DNA from 3 places in the Ensifer sp. genome. Region 1 is predicted to be linked to each of the others. Evidence: predicted binding sites of a transcription regulator. Region 1 holds the regulator's gene; each other region holds the start of a gene.
What was found. Region 1 encodes PhoB, which activates phosphate uptake and scavenging genes when phosphate is short. Its sites were predicted from a motif close to TGTCATNNANCTGTCAT; they were not measured.
Positions count from the first base shown of each region.

Region 1 (6,735 bases):
CGGTGACGACGCAGTGCGCGCCGGCCACGGCCTGCTCGGCCTCGTGGCAGAGCAGGATCTCGCCGCCATTGTTGCGCGCCCAGTTGAGGATCTTGTCATGCGGCTCCGAGCCGAGCGGCACCGCCATGTTCATGCGGTAGCCGAAACGGGCCGAGCCCTCGATCAGCGAATGCAGCACATTGTTGCCGTCGCCGGTCCAGGCGATGGTCTTGCCCTTCACCGGCCCGCGATGCTCCTCGAACGTCATGATGTCGGCCATGATCTGGCAGGGATGCGTGTCGTCGGTGAGGCCGTTGATGACGGGAACCGTCGCATGTTCGGCCAGTTCGAGAAGCCGGCGATGATCGGTGGTGCGGATCATGATCGCATCGACGTAGCGCGACAGCACCTTGGCCGTGTCGCCAATGGTCTCGGCGCGGCCGAGCTGCATCTCGGTGCCCGAGAGAAACAGCGTTTCGCCACCGAGCTGGCGCATGCCGACATCGAAGGAGACGCGGGTGCGCGTCGACGGCTTTTCGAAGATCATCGCCAGCATCTTGCCGGCGAGCGGCTTGTCGGCGGTGCCCGCCTTGGTCGCTGTCTTTCGAACCCGTGCGTCATCGATGATCGTCCTGAGATCGGCTGCCGTCATGGCCGAAAGATCGATGAAATGTCTTGTGCCTGCCATCGTACTCAATTCCTGTCCTCGGAATGGCCCTTGAAGCACGGCCGGGGGTCGAAGAAGAAATGCTTCGACGCCTCGGCTTCGCACATGGACCCTTGGGAAAATCGCTGCCGATCTTCGGGTTCACAAACTCAAGCTGCGGCGGTGCCGCTCGCGCTTCTGACGGCTTCGGCCGCGCGCTCGATGCGCGCCAGGCCTTCGCGTGCCTCCTCCGCCGTCACGGTCAGCGGCGGCAGCAGGCGCAGCACGTTCTCGCCGGCCGGAACAGCCAGCAGCCTTTCCGCGCGGATCGCCTTCAGGAGATCGGCCGAGGGGCCCTTCGCCTTGATGCCGAGCATAAGCCCGTCGCCACGGATCTCTTCGATCACATCGGGGAAACGATCCTGCAGCGAGGCGAGCCCCTGGCGGAACACCAGGGAAACGTCGCGGACATGATCGAGGAAGCCATCAGCGAGGATGACGTCGAGCACTGCATTGCCGACCGCCATGCCAAGCGGGTTGCCGCCATAGGTCGAGCCGTGGGTACCGGCAACCATGCCGGCCGCAGCCTCTTCCGTGGCAAGGCAGGCGCCGAGCGGGAAGCCGCCGCCGATACCCTTGGCGACAGCCATGATATCCGGGCGGATGCCGGCCCATTCATGGGCGAAGAGCTTGCCGGTGCGGCCGACGCCGGTCTGGACCTCGTCGAGGATCAACAACAGGCCGAATTCGTCGCAAAGCGCGCGCAGCTCCTGCATGAATTCCTTGGTGGCCGGGCGGATGCCGCCTTCGCCCTGGATCGGCTCGATCAGGATTGCCGCGGTCTCGTCGGTGATCGCGTCCTTGACGGCTGCGATGTCGCCGAAGGGAACCTGATAGAAACCAGGCGCCTTCGGGCCAAAACCTTCGATGTACTTCTGCTGGCCGCCGGCAGCGACGGTGGCGATCGTGCGCCCGTGGAATGCGCCCTCGAAGGTGATGACGTGGAACTTCTCCGGATTGCCCTTGGCATAATGGTAGCGGCGGGCAGTCTTGATTGCGCATTCGAGCGCTTCGGCGCCCGAATTGGTGAAGAACACACGGTCGGCGAACGTCACGGCCGACAGCCGGCGCGCCAGGCTCTCCTGGCCCGGAACCTCATAGAGGTTCGACAGGTGCCAGACCTTCTCGGCCTGCGCCTTCAGCGCCTCGACCAGATGCGGATGCGCGTGACCGAGCGAATTGACGGCAACGCCTGCAGCGAAGTCGAGATAGCGCGTGCCGTCTTCGGCAATCAACCAGACGCCCTCTCCTCGCTCGAAACGCAACGGCGCACGCATGTAGGTGTCGTAAAGCGGCGTGGTTGCAGTCATGGCGAGCCTCTCCTTCATTGCTATCGGCATCGGTCCGCGCGCGATGTTGGGCGCGGCAAAAATTAAAAATGCCGCCTTGCGGCGGCGCAGGCACTATTCCCATTTCGCAGCGCAATGTCAACAAAACCAAGCCTTGCAGTGCGGTCGCACGACCCTCATCCGTGCGACGAAAAAATCGTCTCGGCGGGGCTTGCAAAAATACAACGCCCGCCGAGCAAGTTGGGGAAAACCAAGAAATCGATTCGGCGCGATTCCGCGGACTCTTGCCACGGAGTCCGGCGGTCAGTAGGTTAACGTTCAATTACTAGACGCATGCGGCGGACCTAGTCACCAAAAGTGTTATCGCGTTGCAGCTCCGGAACCTTGCCGGAGCGTGGTGAAAGATTCTGTCATCGCCAACGCTGAGAACGGAGAGTGCAGAAATGAACTGGACTGACGAGCGGGTGGAGAAACTGAAGAAGCTTTGGTCCGAGGGCCTGAGCGCGAGCCAGATCGCGGCACAGCTCGGCGGCGTCAGCCGCAATGCGGTCATCGGCAAGGTTCACCGGCTGAGCCTGCCCGGCAGGGCCAAGGCTGGTGGCACCGCAGCTGCGACCCGGCCGAAGCCGCGCCCGGCCACATCGGCGCCGCGCGCCCCGAACTTCGCCTCGCGCGTCACCACCCGCACGGTTACCCGCCCGGCTGGCGCCCTTGTCCTCAAGGAAGAGGTCGAAGTCGATCTCGTCGCCGAACAGGACTTCCACGTCCAGACCGATGTGGTCGTGCCGATGTCGCGCCGCCTGGAACTGACGCAGCTGACCGAGCGCACCTGCAAATGGCCGATCGGCGACCCGCTGAAGGAGGAATTCCATTTCTGCGGCAACGATTCCCCGGAAGCTTCGCCCTACTGCACATTTCACGCGAGGCTTGCCTACCAGCCGTCCGCCGAGCGCCGCCGCGCACGCTGAGGTGAGCGAAGACACGTACAGAAAAAGGGGCCGACCGGCCCCTTTTTTATTGCCTACCGATTGGCCGGCTCAGCTTTCGAGCGAGTAGCCGGCACCGCGAACGGTGCGGATCACATCCGGCATGCTCGAGAAATTCAGCGCCTTGCGCAGGCGGCCGACATGCACGTCGACGGTGCGCTCGTCGACATAGATATCGTGGCCCCAGACGCCGTCCAGCAGCTGCGAGCGCGAAAACACCCGGCCCGGCGACGACATCAGGAATTCGAGCAGGCGGAATTCCGTCGGGCCGAGGCGGACTTCGCGGGTGCGGCGATGCACACGGTGCGTCTCGCGATCGAGCTCGATATCGCCGCAGCGAAGCAGCGTCGAGAGAACCTCCGGCTTGGCACGGCGCAGCATCGCCTTGACCCGCGCCATCAGCTCCGGCGTAGAGAACGGCTTGACGACATAATCGTCGGCGCCGGTGGCAAGGCCGCGAACCCGCTCGCTCTCTTCGCCCCGCGCCGTCAGCATGATGATCGGCAGTCGCTCGGTTTCCGGGCGCTGGCGAAGCCGGCGGCAAAGCTCGATGCCGGAGACCCCCGGCAGCATCCAGTCGAGGATCAGGAGATCCGGCAGGCGCTCTTGCAAGCGGATCTCGGCCTCGTCGCCGCGCAGGATCGTATCGACATCGAAGCCCTCGGCTTCAAGGTTATATCGCAAGAGGACGCTCAGGGCCTCTTCGTCTTCGACAACGGCGATTTTCGGCAGCATCAGGTAACGTCTCCTTACCCAGAGCATCCCGTGTTCGATCGAACGCCGGGAGATGCTCGAACATACAGCATCTGAAGCCTTCCGCGCGCTTTCAAAGACATGCGCGAAAACGGTTGGCTACAGGCGCAACAAGGCAGGGCCGCAACCGAAATTGCGACCGGATGAAGTTTACATGCAGGCACTCGAACTTATCCTGGCCCAGAGCATCCTGCCTTCAGGTGGTTTCACTCGAGGGCAGTAAGATGCTCCAGAATTAAAGTGCTGGAGCGTCCTTTGTGCGTTCCTGAGAACGCACGGCGCTCTAGTCCTTTACGGCGCCCAGCGTCGACGTATTGTCGTCCTTTGGACGTTCGCCTTCCGGCTGCGCGCCCGTCGCCATGTAATAGATCGTCTCGGCGATGTTGGTGGCATGGTCGCCGATGCGCTCGATGTTCTTGGCGCAGAACAGAAGGTGCGTGCAGGGCGTGATGTTGCGCGGATCTTCCATCATGTAGGTGAGCAGCTCGCGGAACAGCGAGGTGTAGATCGCATCGATCTCCTCGTCGCGCTCGCGGATGCTGTTGGCCTTCTCCGGCGAGCGGGAGGCATAGACGTCGAGCACTTCCTTCAACTGCACCAGCGCAAGCTCGGCCAGATGCTCGAGGCCGCGGGCCAGCTTGCGCGGGATGCCCGAGCCGGCAACGGCGATCACGCGCTTGGCGTTGTTCTTGCCGAGGTCGCCGACGCGCTCCAGATCGGATGCGATGCGGATCGACCCCATGATTTCGCGCAGGTCCGCGGCCACCGGCTGGCGCTTGGCAATGGTGATGATCGCTTTTTCGCCGATCTGGCGCTCGGCTTCATCAAGGATGGTGTCGTCGGAGATGACCTTCTGCGCCAGCGCGAGATCGGAATTGACGAGCGCGCGGACGGACTCGCCCACCATCTGCTCGGCAATGCCGCCCATCTCGGAGATGCGGCGCGTCAGGTATTTCAGTTCTTCGTCATAGGCGGACATTATGTGCATGGACATAATCTTTGATCCTTGCGGGCGCGTTCAGGAAACAGGGTGGGGGCGAGCTTCGGCGATCAGCCGAAGCGACCCATGATGTAGTCCTGGGTACGCTGGTCATCCGGATTGGTGAACATCTTGTCGGTGTCGTTCTCCTCGACGAGATTGCCGAGGTGGAACATGGCGGTGCGCTGCGACACGCGCGCTGCCTGCTGCATCGAGTGGGTGACGATGACAATCGTGAAGTTGCTGCGCAGCTCGTGGATCAGCTCCTCGACCTTCGCCGTCGCAATCGGGTCGAGCGCCGAACAGGGCTCGTCCATCAGGATCACTTCCGGGCTGACGGCAACCGCACGGGCGATGCAAAGGCGCTGCTGCTGGCCGCCGGACAAGCCGGTGCCCGGCTCATGCAGGCGATCCTTCACCTCGTTCCAGAGGCCCGCCTTCTGCAGGCTGGTCTCGACCACGTCGTCGAACTCGGACTTCGTGCGGGCGAGACCGTGAATGCGCGGGCCGTAGGCGACGTTGTCGTAGATCGACTTCGGGAACGGGTTCGGCTTCTGGAACACCATGCCGACGCGGGCGCGCAGCTCGACGACGTCGATGGCCGGATCGTAGACATCGTCTTCATCGAGCGTGATCTTGCCGGTGACGCGGCAGTTCTCGATGGTGTCGTTCATGCGGTTCAGCGTGCGCAGAAAGGTCGACTTGCCGCAGCCCGAAGGGCCGATCAGCGCGGTCACCGTATTTTCGCGGATGTTGAGGTTGACGTCGAAAAGCGCGCGCTTCTCGCCGTAGTAGACCGACACATCCTTGCCGATCATCTTGTAGGGAACCGTGTTCATTTTCTGATCCAGGGCTTTCTCGACTGCTGCTTCTGACATGATGTTCATAGTAATTACCTCACTACCAACGGCGCTCAAAGCGACGTCGCAACAGAATGGCGCCAAGGTTCATGACGACGAGGAAGATGAGAAGAATGATGATCGCGCCGGAGGTACGCTCGACGAAGGCGCGTTCCGCTTCGTTGGCCCACATATAGATCTGTACCGGCAGCGCCGTCGACGGCTCCATCGGCGAGCCGGGATAGTCGACGACGAAGGCGACCATGCCGATGAGAAGCAGCGGCGCGGTTTCGCCGAGCGCGTGCGCGAGACCGATGATCGTCCCGGTCAGGATGCCCGGCATCGCCAGCGGCAGGACGTGGTGGAAGATGGTCTGCATCTTCGAGGCACCGAGACCGAGCGCTGCCGAGCGGATCGACGGCGGCACCGCCTTCAGTGCCGCGCGGGTAGCGATGATGATCGTCGGCAGCGTCATCAGGGTCAGCACCAGGCCACCGACGAGAGCGGCCGAACGCGGCATGCCGGCAAAGTTGATGAACACGGCCAAGCCCAGGAGACCGTAGACGATCGAGGGAACGGCGGCGAGATTGTTGATGTTGACCTCGATCAGGTCGGTCAGCCGGTTCTTCGGTGCGAACTCCTCGAGGTAGATCGAGGCGGCAACGCCGATCGGCAACGCCAGCACCAGCACGATCAGCATCATGAACAGCGAGCCGAGGGCTGCAACACCGACGCCGGACGCCTCCGGACGGCTCGATGCGCCAAAGGTGAAGATACCGGTGTTGAAGCTCTTGGTCAGGACGCCGGCACTCGCCATGTCGTTCATCCAGGTGACCTGCTGGTCCTTGACCTTGCGCTTGCTCTGGTCGACCGAGAGGTCGATCTGACCCTTGAAGGCAGAATCCACATTGGCTTCCGCGAGCAGCGTCACCGGTATCGTCTTGCCGATGACCGAGGGGTCGGCGACGACGATGTCGCGCAGCAACGTGCGGGAGCTTGCCGACACCATATCGGTTGCCTGCTTGACCAGCGGACGCTTGCTCGGATCGATGCCGAGCTGCTTGATCAGCGCATCGCGCACCAGAAGCGGATAATTGGCCGTCATCAGCACCTTGCCGTCGGTCGCGCGTTCACCCTTGGGGTCGATGACCTTTTCGGTGAATTCGATCGGCAGCGTGATCGTCGTCTGCTGGAACGCGGTGTA
Region 1 covers NZ_DALZXU010000001.1:470,355-477,089, reverse strand. The annotation lists gene argF (ornithine carbamoyltransferase) at 1-667, opposite strand, end outside; gene RTP54_RS02325 (aspartate aminotransferase family protein) at 796-1,995, opposite strand; gene RTP54_RS02320 (hypothetical protein) at 1,994-2,284, shown strand; gene RTP54_RS02315 (GcrA family cell cycle regulator) at 2,418-2,942, shown strand; gene phoB (phosphate regulon transcriptional regulator PhoB) at 3,012-3,695, opposite strand; gene phoU (phosphate signaling complex protein PhoU) at 3,997-4,710, opposite strand; gene pstB (phosphate ABC transporter ATP-binding protein PstB) at 4,764-5,579, opposite strand; gene pstA (phosphate ABC transporter permease PstA) at 5,593-6,735, opposite strand, start outside.

Region 2 (6,735 bases), on a different contig from region 1:
AGGCCGGGCGGGACCTTGCCCCAGTCCTCGCTCAGCGCCGCATCCGCATCGATGGGCGCATGGCCGGCTTTTGCACCGGAGGCAGCCTCGTCATGGCCATGGTCATGGGCGTGATGGCCATCAGCGCCAGGCTCCGCTTCCATTCCGTGCAGCGCCCAGACAGCCTGCATCGGGACCAGAATGGCCCGGTCCCAGGCGGTGCCGGTTGGTTCGAGCCGCCCGACGATGCGATAGGCAAGCTCCGTATGGGCGTGGCCGCCAAGCTCGGCAAGCCCGTGGGTCGGCTTGACCGCATAACCGATCGGCAGATCGACTGCAGATCCGGCGACCGCCTCGCCGAGCGCTGCGAAGACACGGCCCTCGGCCAGCACTTCGAGCTGATGAACCAGCCCGGTGGACGTGCCGACGACCGGATAGCCGCCAAAACTGTCGCCGAAGCCGACGGGGGCTGCGGAAGCGACGCGCGGGTCGGCAAGAAGGCGAGAGAGGACCGTGCCGTCCATCAACGGCAACGGCCAGGGCTGCAGGAAGATCGAGGAAAGAATAAGCTGCGTCTCGCTGCCGGGGGCGCCGATCACCAGATCGAACTTGTCAGCGGCGCGGGCGCTGCCGAGCCGGAGCGCACGCTCCTGCAGGGTAACGGCGACACCGAGCGCTGTTGCCAGCGCCACCAGGAGAACGACGACGAGCGACCCGGCCCACAGACGCCGCAGGTCCGCCAGGATGAAACCGATCATGCTGCTCGCTCCAAGATCGGGCCGTCGTCGACAATGCGCCCGCCGGCAAGCCGGAGGCGGCGGTCCAGGCGTTGCGCCAGCGAGAGGTCGTGCGTCGCGACCAAAAGCGTACAGCCGCTTTCGCGGGAAAGTTCGAGCAGCAGCTCGCCGACGGCGGCGCCCGCCTCGCTGTCGAGGCTGGCGGTCGGCTCGTCGGCGATGACCACGCCCGGTCGGCGCAGCAGTGCCCGGGCAATGGCCACGCGCTGCATCTCGCCGCGCGACATGGTTTCGATCATCTGGGTCGGCCGGATGAGCCCGACGCGAAGCAGCAGATCCCGCGCACGCGCGCCGATGTCACGGGCCATGGCGCCGGAAAGCCTTGCCGGCAACAGAACGTTTTCGAGCGCGCTCAGTCCGGGGAAAAGATGAAAATCCTGCAGGACGAGGCCGATATTGGCGCCGCGCCAGCGATCGCGCCTGCCTTCGGAGAGCGCGCAGATATCGACGTCATCCCAGAGGATGCGACCCTGCCCGACCCGTTCCAGCCCGGTCAGGATGCTGATCAATGTGCTCTTGCCGGATCCGGATGCGCCAATGAGCGCCACGCGGCTGCCCGCTGCAAGTGTCAGACTTTCGATCGCAAGGGCAGGGGCGGCCAGTCCGGGAAAGCGTATGTCGATCCCTTGCAGCTGAAGACCGAGCATCGGCTAGACCGTGTAGAACTGCGAAGAGCGCAGGCGCAACAGGCTGACGAAGCCGGTCTCCGGGTCGGTCCACGAGCCGACCTCCAGCGTGCCGCGCACCTCGATCGCCTGGCCGGGCGGCACGAAGGTCTGTTTCTCGCCGAGATAGACGACGACGATGTTGTCTGGCCAGTCGGAATCCGACGAACAGAACGGGCAGAGCGCCATCGGAATTTCCGTCAGCACGAAGAACGCCGCCTCGGCTTTCAACGGCGGCGCCATGAAGCCGCGCATGCGCACCTCCTGGCCGGCAAGGCTCTTCACCTTCTGTGAAAACTCAAGGCCGAGCACGCTCACCTTGCCATAGAGTTCGTCGAAGGTGAGGCTGGCATCCGCGAGCGCCATGCGTCCCTTGGCGGCAACGGACGCGCCGGCGATGAGGCCAAAGAGTGCACGTCGGCTTATGGAGATGGGGGTGGCTATGGGCATCGTCTCGTCGCCATCGGTGTCCCGGCAACGCAGGAACGCGGGGCCGGAAAAGCGTCATGGGAAGCCTTCTCCCCTGTTGCGGGGAGAAGGCACGTCTCAGGCGATCAGTTGGTCTGTTTCACGCCGAGAGCAAGTGCGTCGACGAGCACGCGGTAGACGTCGCTCTGCTCCATGTAACCCCGGAAGCCCTCGCTGCCAGGACCTTCCGACTGCAGCACGACGTCATCGACCGTGTGCTGGCCGGTGCTCTCGTCCTTCGGCAGGATGCCGACGCGCAGGACTGCGCCCGGCATGTCCTTGTAGGCTTCGTTGGCGACATACTCGTCCTTCTCGTTCTTCACCGCCGGTTCGAACGGACCGTCCAGCTTGGGGCTGAAGGTTTCGTAATAGTCGGGGAAGTTGGAGACGAACATCGCGAGGCGGCGGCGGGCGTCGATCTTGTCGGGGAAGCCGTCCTTGTTCTCGTCGGTGTAGTTCGGGAAGCCCGCCGAAGACCCGGTCTTGACCTTGTCCCGGCCTTCCTTGCCCTCGACCGTGTCGTCGATGATGCCGAGCAGCGAGACGCCGTGGGTATGGTCGCCGGTGACGACGATCAGCGTATCCGGATTGTTCTTCGCAAATTCGCGGGCAACGCCGATCGCCTGGTCGAACTCGATGGTCTCGACCACGGCACGCTCCATGTCGAGCGGGTGGCTCATCTTGTCGATCGAGGCACCTTCCACCATCAGGAAGAAGCCGTTTTCGTTCTTCGAAAGCCGGTCGAGCGCCGTCTTGGTCATTTCGACGAGGCCGGGCTGACCCGGGAATTTTTCGGCGGTACCCTTCTTCAGGAACTCACGGTCGAGCGTCACGTCCATGTTGCCGGTGTGGAACAGGCCGAGAAGCTTGCCGTCGGCGGGCGCCGCGGCCAGCTCGGTCTTGTCGGTGGCCAGCGCGTAGCCGGCGTCCTGGAAGAGCTTGATGTAGTCCTGATTGTCCTTGCGCTTGGAGCCGGGCGTCTCCTTGCCGAGGAAATAGGCCGAGCCGCCGCCGAGAATGACCTCCGGCTTGACGTCGTAGATCATGCCGACGATTTCGGCCTTGTCGTTGCGGTTGCGCGTATGAGAGACGACGGCGGCCGGCGTCGCATCCTCGATTTCCGAGGTGGTGACGAGGCCGATCGACTTCTGCGTCTGGCGGCGCAGCGCCTCGGCGATGGTCTCGACGCGCGGATCGTCGAGGCTGTCGGGGGTGCGGTCGCCATAGACGCCGACGGCATTGATCACGGTCTTGTGGCCGGTCATGTAGGCCGACATCGTGTTGGCGCTGTCGGTGTCGATCGAGTTGGTAGCCGATGTGCCGATGAAGGCCATGCGCTCAAGATCGTCCATGTTGAGGCGGCCATTGGCCTTACCCTCAGTCATGCCCTTCGACATGATGCGGGCGGCGGTGCGATGGGCGACCGAAAGGCCGTCGCCAAGCAGGAAGATAACGTTCTTCGCCTTCGGCTGCTCGGCCGTGGCAAAGACATCCCAGGTCACGGTTTTCGTCTGTTCGCCGGCGGTTACTTCGACCTTGTAGCTGCCGGGCGCGCCGATGACGGCGTTGCGCAAGAGCAGGGCCGAACCGAGTTCCTTGTCTTCTTTGCCCTTTTCCATGGCGACATAGCTGGCCTCGGAGCCGAGCGCGGCCTTGTAGTCTTCGCCATTGACGGTCACCTTGATGTCTTCCGCCGTGACGGCACCCTTGAGCTCGACCTTGAAGTCGAACGGCGATCCGGCAAGAATTGTCGCGCGATCAATGGGATAGACATCCGCGGCCTGGGCCGTGAAGGCCAGAACCGTCGTGGCTAGGAGGGTGGCAAGAAGCGTGCGCATGGCAATCGTCCCTTCGAGGTGTCGGATGGCGCGGTCCTAACGCCCGGCCATGACAGCGACATGACATTGCGATCACGTTTGCGGCGACCCAGGCATCCCGCGCTTGACTCGCCGATAGAAACAATTATGACGAGCCTCGGAAAGGAAGGCATTCCATGCTTCGCCGCGAACATAACTTCGCTGACAGCTGCATCCTGGCAGAAATCGCCGGGCTGGATATGCGTTTCCCAGCTTCCTTCAAAACAACGGCCAAAACGACGACGAAAACCGTCTGACGTCTCTGGCCCTCCGCTCTCTCCCCGGTTTGGCCGGGGACAGGAACCCTCGCGGCGGATCGCGCGGTTTCCCCCTCCACCCGACGAGGAGAGACAGAAAAGAGAGCTTAGATCATGGGTTTCAAGATTGCAGTCGCAGGCGCTACCGGCAATGTCGGCCGGGAGATGCTGAACATCCTTTCGGAGCGCGGCTTTCCGGCCGATGAGGTGGTTGCCCTTGCTTCCGCCCGTTCCCAGGGCACGGAAGTTTCCTTCGGCGACAAGACGCTCAAGGTCAAGAACCTCGAGAACTACGATTTCTCCGACACCGACATCTGCCTGATGTCGGCCGGTGGCGCGGTTTCGCTGAAGTATTCGCCGAAGATCGGCCAGCAGGGTTGCGTCGTCATCGACAACTCCTCGGCCTGGCGCTACGATTCCGAAGTTCCGCTGATCGTTCCGGAAGTGAACCCGGATGCGATCTCGCTCTTCACCAAGAAGAACATCATCGCCAACCCGAATTGCTCGACCGCGCAGCTCGTCGTTGCGCTGAAGCCGTTGCACGACCACGCCAAGATCAAGCGCGTCGTCGTCTCGACCTACCAGTCGGTTTCCGGCGCCGGCAAGGACGGCATGGACGAACTTTTCAACCAGACGCGTGCGGTCTTCGTCGCCGACCCGATCGAATCGAAGAAGTTCACCAAGCGCATCGCCTTCAACGTCATTCCGCACATCGACGTCTTCATGGAAGACGGCTACACGAAGGAAGAGTGGAAGGTTCTGGCCGAGACCAAGAAGATGCTCGACCCGAAGATCAAGGTGACCTGCACGGCCGTGCGCGTCCCGGTCTTCATCGGCCATTCGGAATCGGTCAACATCGAGTTCGAAAACGAGATCACCGCTGACGAGGCGCGCGATATCCTGCGCGAAGCGCCGGGCTGCCTGGTTGTCGACAAGCACGAGAATGGCGGCTACGTCACGCCTTACGAATGCGCCGGCGAAGACGCGACCTACATCTCGCGCATCCGCGAAGACGCAACGGTCGAAAACGGTCTCAACATCTGGGTCGTCTCCGACAACCTGCGCAAGGGTGCTGCACTGAACGCGATCCAGATCGCCGAGCTGCTCGTCAACCGCGGCCTGATCCGCGCCAAGAAGCAGGCCGCCTGAACAAACAGGCGGTAAAACACGAATAAGCACCCCGCCTGGCCGGTTATCGGCCTGCGGGGTTTGCTGTTTCACGGATCCGTGTGAAGAATTGATCGGATTCACGTGAAACCGTTAGGTATTTTCCGCCATTGAGGGGCGGGTGACAGAGCCGGCAAAGGCTGGCATCTTTGTAACGGCACCAGATTCGGGCAATCACGGGGTTTTTCATGCACACGGCAAAGTGCGTAGCGATTGGGCTTGCGGCCCTGATTTCAACGGCGGTGCTTCCGGCAACCGCTTCGGCGGCACAGTGCGGCAACGACGGCAGCGGCTTTGCTGCCTGGATGACGCAGTTCAAGCAGGAGGCGGCCGGCAACGGCATCAGCCCTGCTGTGCTCAACAAGGCGCTCGCAAACGTCTCCTACAACAAGGCAACGATCCGCGCCGACCGCGGCCAGAAGAGCTTCAAGCTCTCGCTTAGCCAGTTCATGCAGAAGCGTGGCGGCCAGACGATCATTTCGCGCGGCAAGAAGATGAAGGCGCAGAACGCCGCACTCTTCAACAGCATCGAGAAGCGCTACGGCGTCCCGGCGGGCCCGCTGATCGCCATCTGGGGCATGGAAACCGGCTTCGGCGGCTTCATGGGCAAGGAGCACACGCTCTCGGCCGTTTCGACGCTCGCCTATGACTGCCGCAGATCTGACTACTTCACCAACCAGCTCTATGCGGCGCTCCAGCTCGTCCAGCGCGGCGACCTGAGCCCGGATGCCCGTGGTGCGGCCCATGGCGAAATCGGCCAAACCCAGTTCCTTCCGGCCAACGTCCTGAAGTACGGCGTCGACGGCGACGGCAACGGCCATGTCGACATGGTCCGATCGAAAGCCGACGCGCTGGCCTCGACCGCAAACTTCCTGCGTGGCCACGGCTGGCAGCCGGGCGCCGGATACCAGCAGGGACAGGCGAATTTCGCCGCGATCCAGGGCTGGAATGCCGCCAGCGTCTACCAGCAGGCGATCGCCATCATCGGCGCCGAAATCGACGGCGACTGATCGCGACCATCAAAAGACTTGCAGATTGGCAAGCCCGGTTCGATAGGACCGGGCTTTTTCACGTTTTCGATCACATGCCCGGACGGGCGAAATCGCCGGTCTTGGCGTCCATCACCCAGAGCTCGCCGGTCGAGATGTCGAACCAGGCGCCGTGCAGGTTGAGCTTGCCCTTTGTTTCGAGGATCTGGACGCAAGGGAAGGTGCGCAGGTTGGCGATCGAGTTGCGGATCGAGACGCGCTCGAGAGCCCGCTGCCGCTCGGCCTGGGTCATCACTTCATTGCTCTGGATCTGTTCGGCAGAAGGCTTCAGAAGGTTCATCCAGCGGCCAATGAAATCGCCGGGCGACAGAGGCTCGGCGTCGAGATCGAGCGCCGCCTTGATGCCGCCGCAGCGGCCATGCCCCATGACGACGATATCGCTGACACGCAGCGACTGCACGGCAAACTCAAGCGCCGCCGAGGTCGAATGATAATGGCCGTCCGGCTCGTAGGGTGGCATCAGATTGGCAACGTTGCGCACGACGAACAGTTCACCG
Region 2 covers NZ_DALZXU010000012.1:3,666-10,400, forward strand. The annotation lists gene RTP54_RS28715 (ABC transporter permease) at 1-737, opposite strand, end outside; gene RTP54_RS28720 (ABC transporter ATP-binding protein) at 734-1,423, opposite strand; gene RTP54_RS28725 (hypothetical protein) at 1,427-1,891, opposite strand; gene RTP54_RS28730 (alkaline phosphatase) at 1,996-3,747, opposite strand; gene RTP54_RS28735 (aspartate-semialdehyde dehydrogenase) at 4,137-5,171, shown strand; gene RTP54_RS28740 (lytic transglycosylase domain-containing protein) at 5,378-6,199, shown strand; gene RTP54_RS28745 (carbonic anhydrase) at 6,270-6,735, opposite strand, start outside.
Region 2: RTP54_RS28730 (alkaline phosphatase) is a predicted target of PhoB. The motif match lies at 3,797-3,813, and genes of this name have one in related genera.

Region 3 (6,735 bases), 1.5 Mb from region 1:
AACATGGCAAACAGGCCGTCGATCAGGATCACCACGAAGATTGATTTGACCACCGAGGACGTCACGTGGCGTCCGAGTGATTCGGCGCTACCGCCCACCTTCAGCCCCTCCACTGCCGCAACCACGCCGATGATCAGCGCCATGAACGGCGCCTTGATCATGCCGGCCGCGACCGATGAAAAATCGACCGCCTCCTGCAGACGTGACAGGAAGGTCGCGACCGTGATGCCCGAATAGGTCCAGGCAACGAGGGCGGCCCCGGTCAGCGCCGCGAAGTTGGCAATGATGGTGAGCAGGGGCAAGGCGATCGTCAGCGCCACGAGGCGCGGAAACACCAGCACCCCGACGGGGCTGAGCCCCATCACCTTCAGCGCATCCACCTCTTCGCGCATCTTCATCGAGCCGATTTCGGCGGTGATCGCGCTGCCCGAGCGGCCGGCGATCATGATCGCGGTCAAAAGCACGCCGATTTCGCGCAATTGCAGGATGCCGACGAGATCGACGACAAAGACCTCGGCTCCGAAGTAGCGCAGCTGGAATGCGCCCTGCTGCGCAATGATCGCGCCGATCAGGAAGGACATCAGCATGATGATCGGCACGGCCTTGACGCCCATGCGATCGATCTGGTGCACGATGGCCGCCGGCGAAAGCCCGCTGTGCCGGCCAAGCTTGAGCTGGGCGCCGCGAACGGCGGAGCCGAGAATGTACATTGCCGCGACGATATCGTTCCAGGTGGCGATCATCACCTCGCCCACCGGTGCGAACAACCGCTGGAACAGGGGGACCGGCTCGCTGTCGTCTTCCGGCGTCGGCAGTTCCGCCGGCAACGCGCCGATCAGCTCGACATATCGCTGCCCGCCGTCGACGAACTGGATGCCGTCGTTTTCCGGGCCGGCAATCCTGGTCATGAAGCGCCGGATGATCCAGGCGCCGGCCGTGTCCATGGCGGTGACGCCCGACAGATCGAACTGACGGACCTGGCTGTCCTTGCGCGCCAGCTGATCGAGCTTGCCAGCCATGGCCTCGGCAGTTTCGTGCCGCCAGACGCCTGAAAAAACGTAGGCGCGTCCGGAGCCTCCGGCCTCACCGTCGAGCGCGACATCCGCAACGATCTTGGTCTGGGAACGCGTCACCTGGTCTCTGTCATCCCGATTTGCTAACCGCTCGTAAAAGCTTGCTCCGTCATAACGGCTCACATCCTTGATGTCATCCTGACGAAGCCGGTAACATCAAGACCTAACCACCAGATATGGGCCGCCGGAGAAGATTTCATGTCAACTGTGCTCGAAGCGACAACCGAAGACTTCCCGATTGCGGGCACATTCACCATTTCACGCGGCTCGAAGACCACTGCCAGCGTCGTGACGTGCCGAATCACCAGCGGCGACGCCAGCGGCTGGGGCGAATGCGTGCCATATGGCCGCTACAACGAGACCATCGCCTCGGTGCTTGCTGAAATCGCGGCCATTCGCCCACGGATCGAACAGGGTCTGACGCGTCAGGAATTACAGTCGGCAATGAAATCGGGGGCGGCACGCAACGCGGTCGATTGCGCATTGTGGGATCTGGAAGCAAAGAGAAAAGGAAAATCCGTGCATGAACTTGCCGGCATTTTCTCACCTGAAGCATTGACCACGGCCTATACGCTGTCGCTCGCCGAGCCCGATGCCATGCGCGCGCAGGCGGCACAGTATGCGCACCGCGCGCTCTTGAAGATCAAGGTCGGCACATCGGACGACGCCTCGCGCATTCGGGCCGTGCGCGAAGGCGCCCCCGAAAGCCGCATCATTCTCGATGCCAACGAAGGCTGGACGCCGGATACCCTCGCCTATCACTTCGCAATCTGCGCCGAACAGCGCATCGACCTGATCGAGCAACCATTGCCGGCCGGCAAGGATCAGGCGCTCGCCACCATCGCCCGCCCCGTTCCCGTCTGCGCCGACGAGAGCGTGCACGCGACCGGCGACCTCTCGGCCCTGGTCGACCGCTATGACGCCGTCAACATCAAGCTCGACAAGACCGGTGGCCTGACCGAAGCCCTTCGCATGCGCGATGCGGCGATGTCCCTCGGTCTGAGGGTGATGGTCGGCTGCATGGTCGGCACCTCGCTCGGCATGGCGCCGGCAATCCTGGCGGCACAGGGCGCCGACTTCGTCGACCTCGACGGCCCCCTGCTTCTGGCACGGGACCGCACGCCGGGACTACGCTACGAAGCCTCGCTGGTCTTTCCGCCCGAGCCCCGCCTCTGGGGTTGAAGACGCCAGGCCGCAATGGCAAAGCAGCAGCCGACAAAGGCAACGACCGACATCGAATAGAAGCCGTTCACCCCGTACCAGCTGTAGAGATAGCCTGACAGGAACGTGAAGATCGCCGTGAAGATGCCGGTATAGAAGAAGTAGATCCCCTGGGCCGCGGCCTCCTGCTCCTCGACGACGCGCTCCACCAGCTTTGCCTGCATGCCCGTGTGCATGATTGCGTAGGTAAAGGCATGGAAGCACTGCAGTACGAAATAGCCGGAAAAACCGAGATCCATCGGGAAAATGATCCAGCGCAAGACGGCGAGGAAACAGCCGGACAGGATCATCGCCCAGACGCTGAAACGGCGGATGATCGCCTTGGCAAAGACGAACATCGTCACCTCGGCGGCAACGCCAGCACTCCAGAGAATGCCGATCTCCGTGCCGCTATAGCCGATATGCTGCCAATAGATCGCCGAGAAGGCGAAGAGCATGGCGTGGCTGGCGTTCACCAGCGTCACGCCGATCAACAGCAGTTGCAAATCGACCTGACGCAAGGATTTCGGCGGCGGTTCGGTCAAGGCCGTGATCGGTGACGGGCGCCGGGGCCGACCGACCTTCGGCGCGGCAAAGGCCATCAGGATCGTCAGGCCAAAGCCGATCGCCATCGCCGGCAGCACCATGTCGCCGCCGAAGATACCGATCATCCAGCCGCCGAGCATGGTGGCACCGATGAAGGCGACGGATCCCCAAAGACGCATCTGCGCATAATCGAAGCCCCAGCGCCGGACGCCGGAAAGCGCGATTGCCTCGACGATCGGCACATAGGGCGAATAAACAGCCGATTGCAGCGTGTAGATGATCAGGACCGGCCAGAAGTCACGGGCGTAAAACAGCACGAAGGCCGTCGCCAGCGACAGGAAACCCGACCAGATGAGCACGATCGTGCGCTCTCCGATGCGGTCTGCGATGACGCCGGCGATCGGCGCGGTAAACACCCTGATGAACATCGGCAGCGCCAGCACGACGCCGATCTCGAAATCGCTCATCGAAAGCGTCGTCAGCCAGACCGGAAAATACGGCATGGCAAAGCCGTTGACGATCAGCGGCGCGCAGAAGAGCAAGGCGGTGCGAAGCGTGAAATAACGCGGCGGAGGGCCCACGGAAGCAGGCGCTTGGGAGGGAATCATGACGGAACCTGATGGATACCGTCCACCAATAGCATAGGCCGCCGGCAGGTCGCCATAACCTAGATTTCGCGACACGCTTGGCGTGTACCGTGCCCGCCGTCAGGCTGCGCGTTGCGTCAGCAGGTGCGCCAGCAGCCTTTCGGCTTCGGCTGTCCCCTCAGCCTCCGCCACACCGCCGCGCATCTGGTGCCAGGTGATCAGCTCCATGGTGCCGTCGTGGTGCTCGGCAATCGCCGTGCAGCTTTCGACCCAGTCGCCGGTATTGATGTACCTGATGTCGCCGATATCCTCGATAACAGCGTGGTGGATATGGCCGCAGATCACCCCTTGGGCGTCATGGCGTCTCGCCTCGTCGGCAACCACCTTCTGGAACTCGCCGATGAAGTTGACCGCGTGCTTCACCTGCAGCTTTGCCCAGGACGAGAACGACCAATAGGGCATGCCGAGCCGGCGACGAACGGCGGCAAGGCCGATGTTGATCGCGATTGCGGTGTCGTAGGCCCAGTCGCCGAGATAGGCGAGGATGCGGGCGTTGCGCACGACCACATCGAACTCGTCGCCATGCAGCACCAGATAGTTGCGGCCATCGGCGGCCTTGTGCATGTGGCGCTGCGCCACTTCGATGCCACCGAAGTGAACGCCCGGAAAATCGCGCATGAACTCGTCGTGATTGCCGGGGATATAGATGATGCGCGTGCCCTTGCGCGCCTTGCGCAGGAGCTTCTGAACCACGTCGTTGCAGTTCTGCGGCCAATACCAGCTGCGCTTCAACCGCCAGCCATCGACGATATCACCGACGAGCACGATGGTTTCGGCCTCGTGATGGCGCAGGAAGTCGATGAGAAAGTCGGTCTTGGCTGCCTTGGAGCCGAGGTGGACGTCGGAGATGAACAACGTCCTGACATGCCTTACGGAGTTGTTTTGCGGTGCCGCCATCATACCAGCCTCGTCTTGATTGCGCCTTATGGGCCCCGTCAAAACCAGACTCGTGTTTCAGGAAGATGACATGCACGCCGGCCCCTTCGTCGCACCGGCGGAAAAGAACGGTGCGAAAACTGTACGCGCCCTCCAATTCATGCCACAAGGCCACGTCCAAAAAAGAGGAATGCAGACTATGAGCACGGGCGACAAAACCAAATCCCATACCGGTCCGGCCAGCGGCGATATCGACCAGCAGGCCCTTTTCTTCCACCGTTACCCCCGCCCCGGGAAGCTCGAAATCCAGCCCACCAAGCCGCTCGGCAACCAGCGCGACCTCGCGCTTGCGTATTCGCCCGGCGTGGCCGCGCCCTGCATCGCCATTCGTGACAATCCGGAAACGGCAGCCGACTACACCGCGCGCGCCAACCTCGTTGCCGTCATCTCGAACGGCACGGCCGTGCTCGGCCTCGGCAACATCGGCCCGCTCGCCTCGAAGCCGGTGATGGAAGGCAAGGCCGTCCTCTTCAAGAAATTCGCCGGCATCGACGTCTTCGACATCGAGATCGACGCGGCCAGCATCGAACGCATGGTCGATGTCATCTCCGCACTGGAGCCGACCTTCGGCGGCATCAACCTTGAAGACATCAAGGCGCCGGAATGCTTCGAAGTCGAGCGCCAGCTGCGCGAAAAGATGCAGATCCCCGTCTTCCACGACGACCAGCATGGCACCGCGATCATTGTTGCCGCAGCCATCCTCAACGGCCTGGAACTGGCCGGCAAGGACATCGCCAAGGCGAAGATCGTCACCTCGGGTGCCGGTGCTGCTGCGCTCGCCTGTCTCAACCTGCTCGTCACGCTCGGCGCCAAGCCCGAGAACATCTGGGTGCACGACCTCGAGGGCCTCGTCTACAAGGGCCGCGAAGTCCTGATGGACCAGTGGAAATCGGTCTATGCCCAGGACAGCGATAACCGCGTGCTCGCCGACAGCATCGGCGGCGCCGATGTCTTCCTCGGCCTGTCGGCAGCGGGCGTCCTGAAACCGGAACTGCTGGTGCAGATGGCCGAAAAGCCGCTGATCATGGCGCTTGCCAACCCGACGCCCGAGATCATGCCGGAGGCGGCACGCGCGGCGCGTCCGGACGCAATGATCTGCACCGGCCGTTCGGATTTCCCCAACCAGGTCAACAACGTGCTCTGCTTCCCGCACATCTTCCGCGGTGCGCTCGACTGCGGCGCAAGCACGATCAATGAAGAAATGAAGATGGCGGCCGTGCGTGCCATCGCCGGCCTTGCACGTGAAGAGCCGTCAGATGTCGCCGCCCGCGCCTATTCCGGCGAGACGCCGGTCTTCGGTTCCGACTACCTGATCCCGTCGCCCTTCGACCAGCGCCTGATTCTCAGGATCGCGCCGGCCGTTGCCAAGGCGGCCGAGGAGAGCGGCGTTGCCACCCGTCCGATCCAGGATTACGACGCCTATCTCGACAAGCTGAACCGCTTCGTCTTCCGCTCGGGCTTCATCATGAAGCCCGTCTTTGCCGCCGCCAAGAACGCGCAGAAAAACCGCGTGATCTTCGCCGAGGGTGAAGACGAACGCGTGCTGCGTGCAGCCCAGGTGCTTCTGGAAGAGGGCACGGCCCGCCCGATCCTGATCGGCCGCCCGCAGATCATCGAGACGCGCCTGCGTCGCTACGGCCTGCGCATTCGCCCCGACGTCGACTTCGAAGTGGTCAATCCGGAGGGCGATCCGCGCTACCGCGACTATGTCGAGGATTATTTCGCCCTCGTCGGCCGCCTCGGCGTCATTCCGGAGGCCGCGCGCACGATCGTTCGTACCAACACGACCGTCATCGGCGCGCTTGCGCTCAAGCGCGGTGAAGCCGATGCGCTGATCTGCGGCGTCGAAGGACGCTACAGCAAGCATCTTCGCGATGTGTCCCAGATCATCGGCAAGCGTGAAGGCGTGCTCGATTTCTCCGCGCTCAGCCTGTTGATCTCGCAGCGCGGCGCCACGTTCTTCACCGATACCTATGTCAGCTATTGCCCGAGTGCGGAAGAAATCGCCCAGACAACCGTCATGGCCGCGCAGGAAATCCGCCGCTTCGGCATCACGCCGCACGCCGCCCTGGTCTCGCACTCGAACTTCGGCTCGCGCGATTCCGAGAGTGCGACCAAGATGCGCCAGGCGCTACAGCTCGTGCGCGAACTGGCACCGGAGCTCGAGGTCGACGGTGAAATGCACGGTGATTCGGCGATCTCCGAGGTGCTGCGCCAGCGCGTCATGCCCAACAGCACGCTGTCTGGCGAAGCCAACCTGCTGGTCTTCCCGAACCTCGACGCTGCCAACATCACGCTCGGCGTCGTCAAGACGATGACGGACAGTCTGCACG
Region 3 covers NZ_DALZXU010000001.1:1,937,559-1,944,293, forward strand. The annotation lists gene RTP54_RS09415 (ABC transporter permease) at 1-1,133, opposite strand, end outside; gene dgcA (N-acetyl-D-Glu racemase DgcA) at 1,272-2,255, shown strand; gene RTP54_RS09425 (MFS transporter) at 2,207-3,427, opposite strand; gene RTP54_RS09430 (UDP-2,3-diacylglucosamine diphosphatase) at 3,527-4,366, opposite strand; gene RTP54_RS09435 (NADP-dependent malic enzyme) at 4,542-6,735, shown strand, end outside.
Region 3: RTP54_RS09430 (UDP-2,3-diacylglucosamine diphosphatase) is a predicted target of PhoB. The motif match lies at 4,418-4,434, and genes of this name have one in related genera.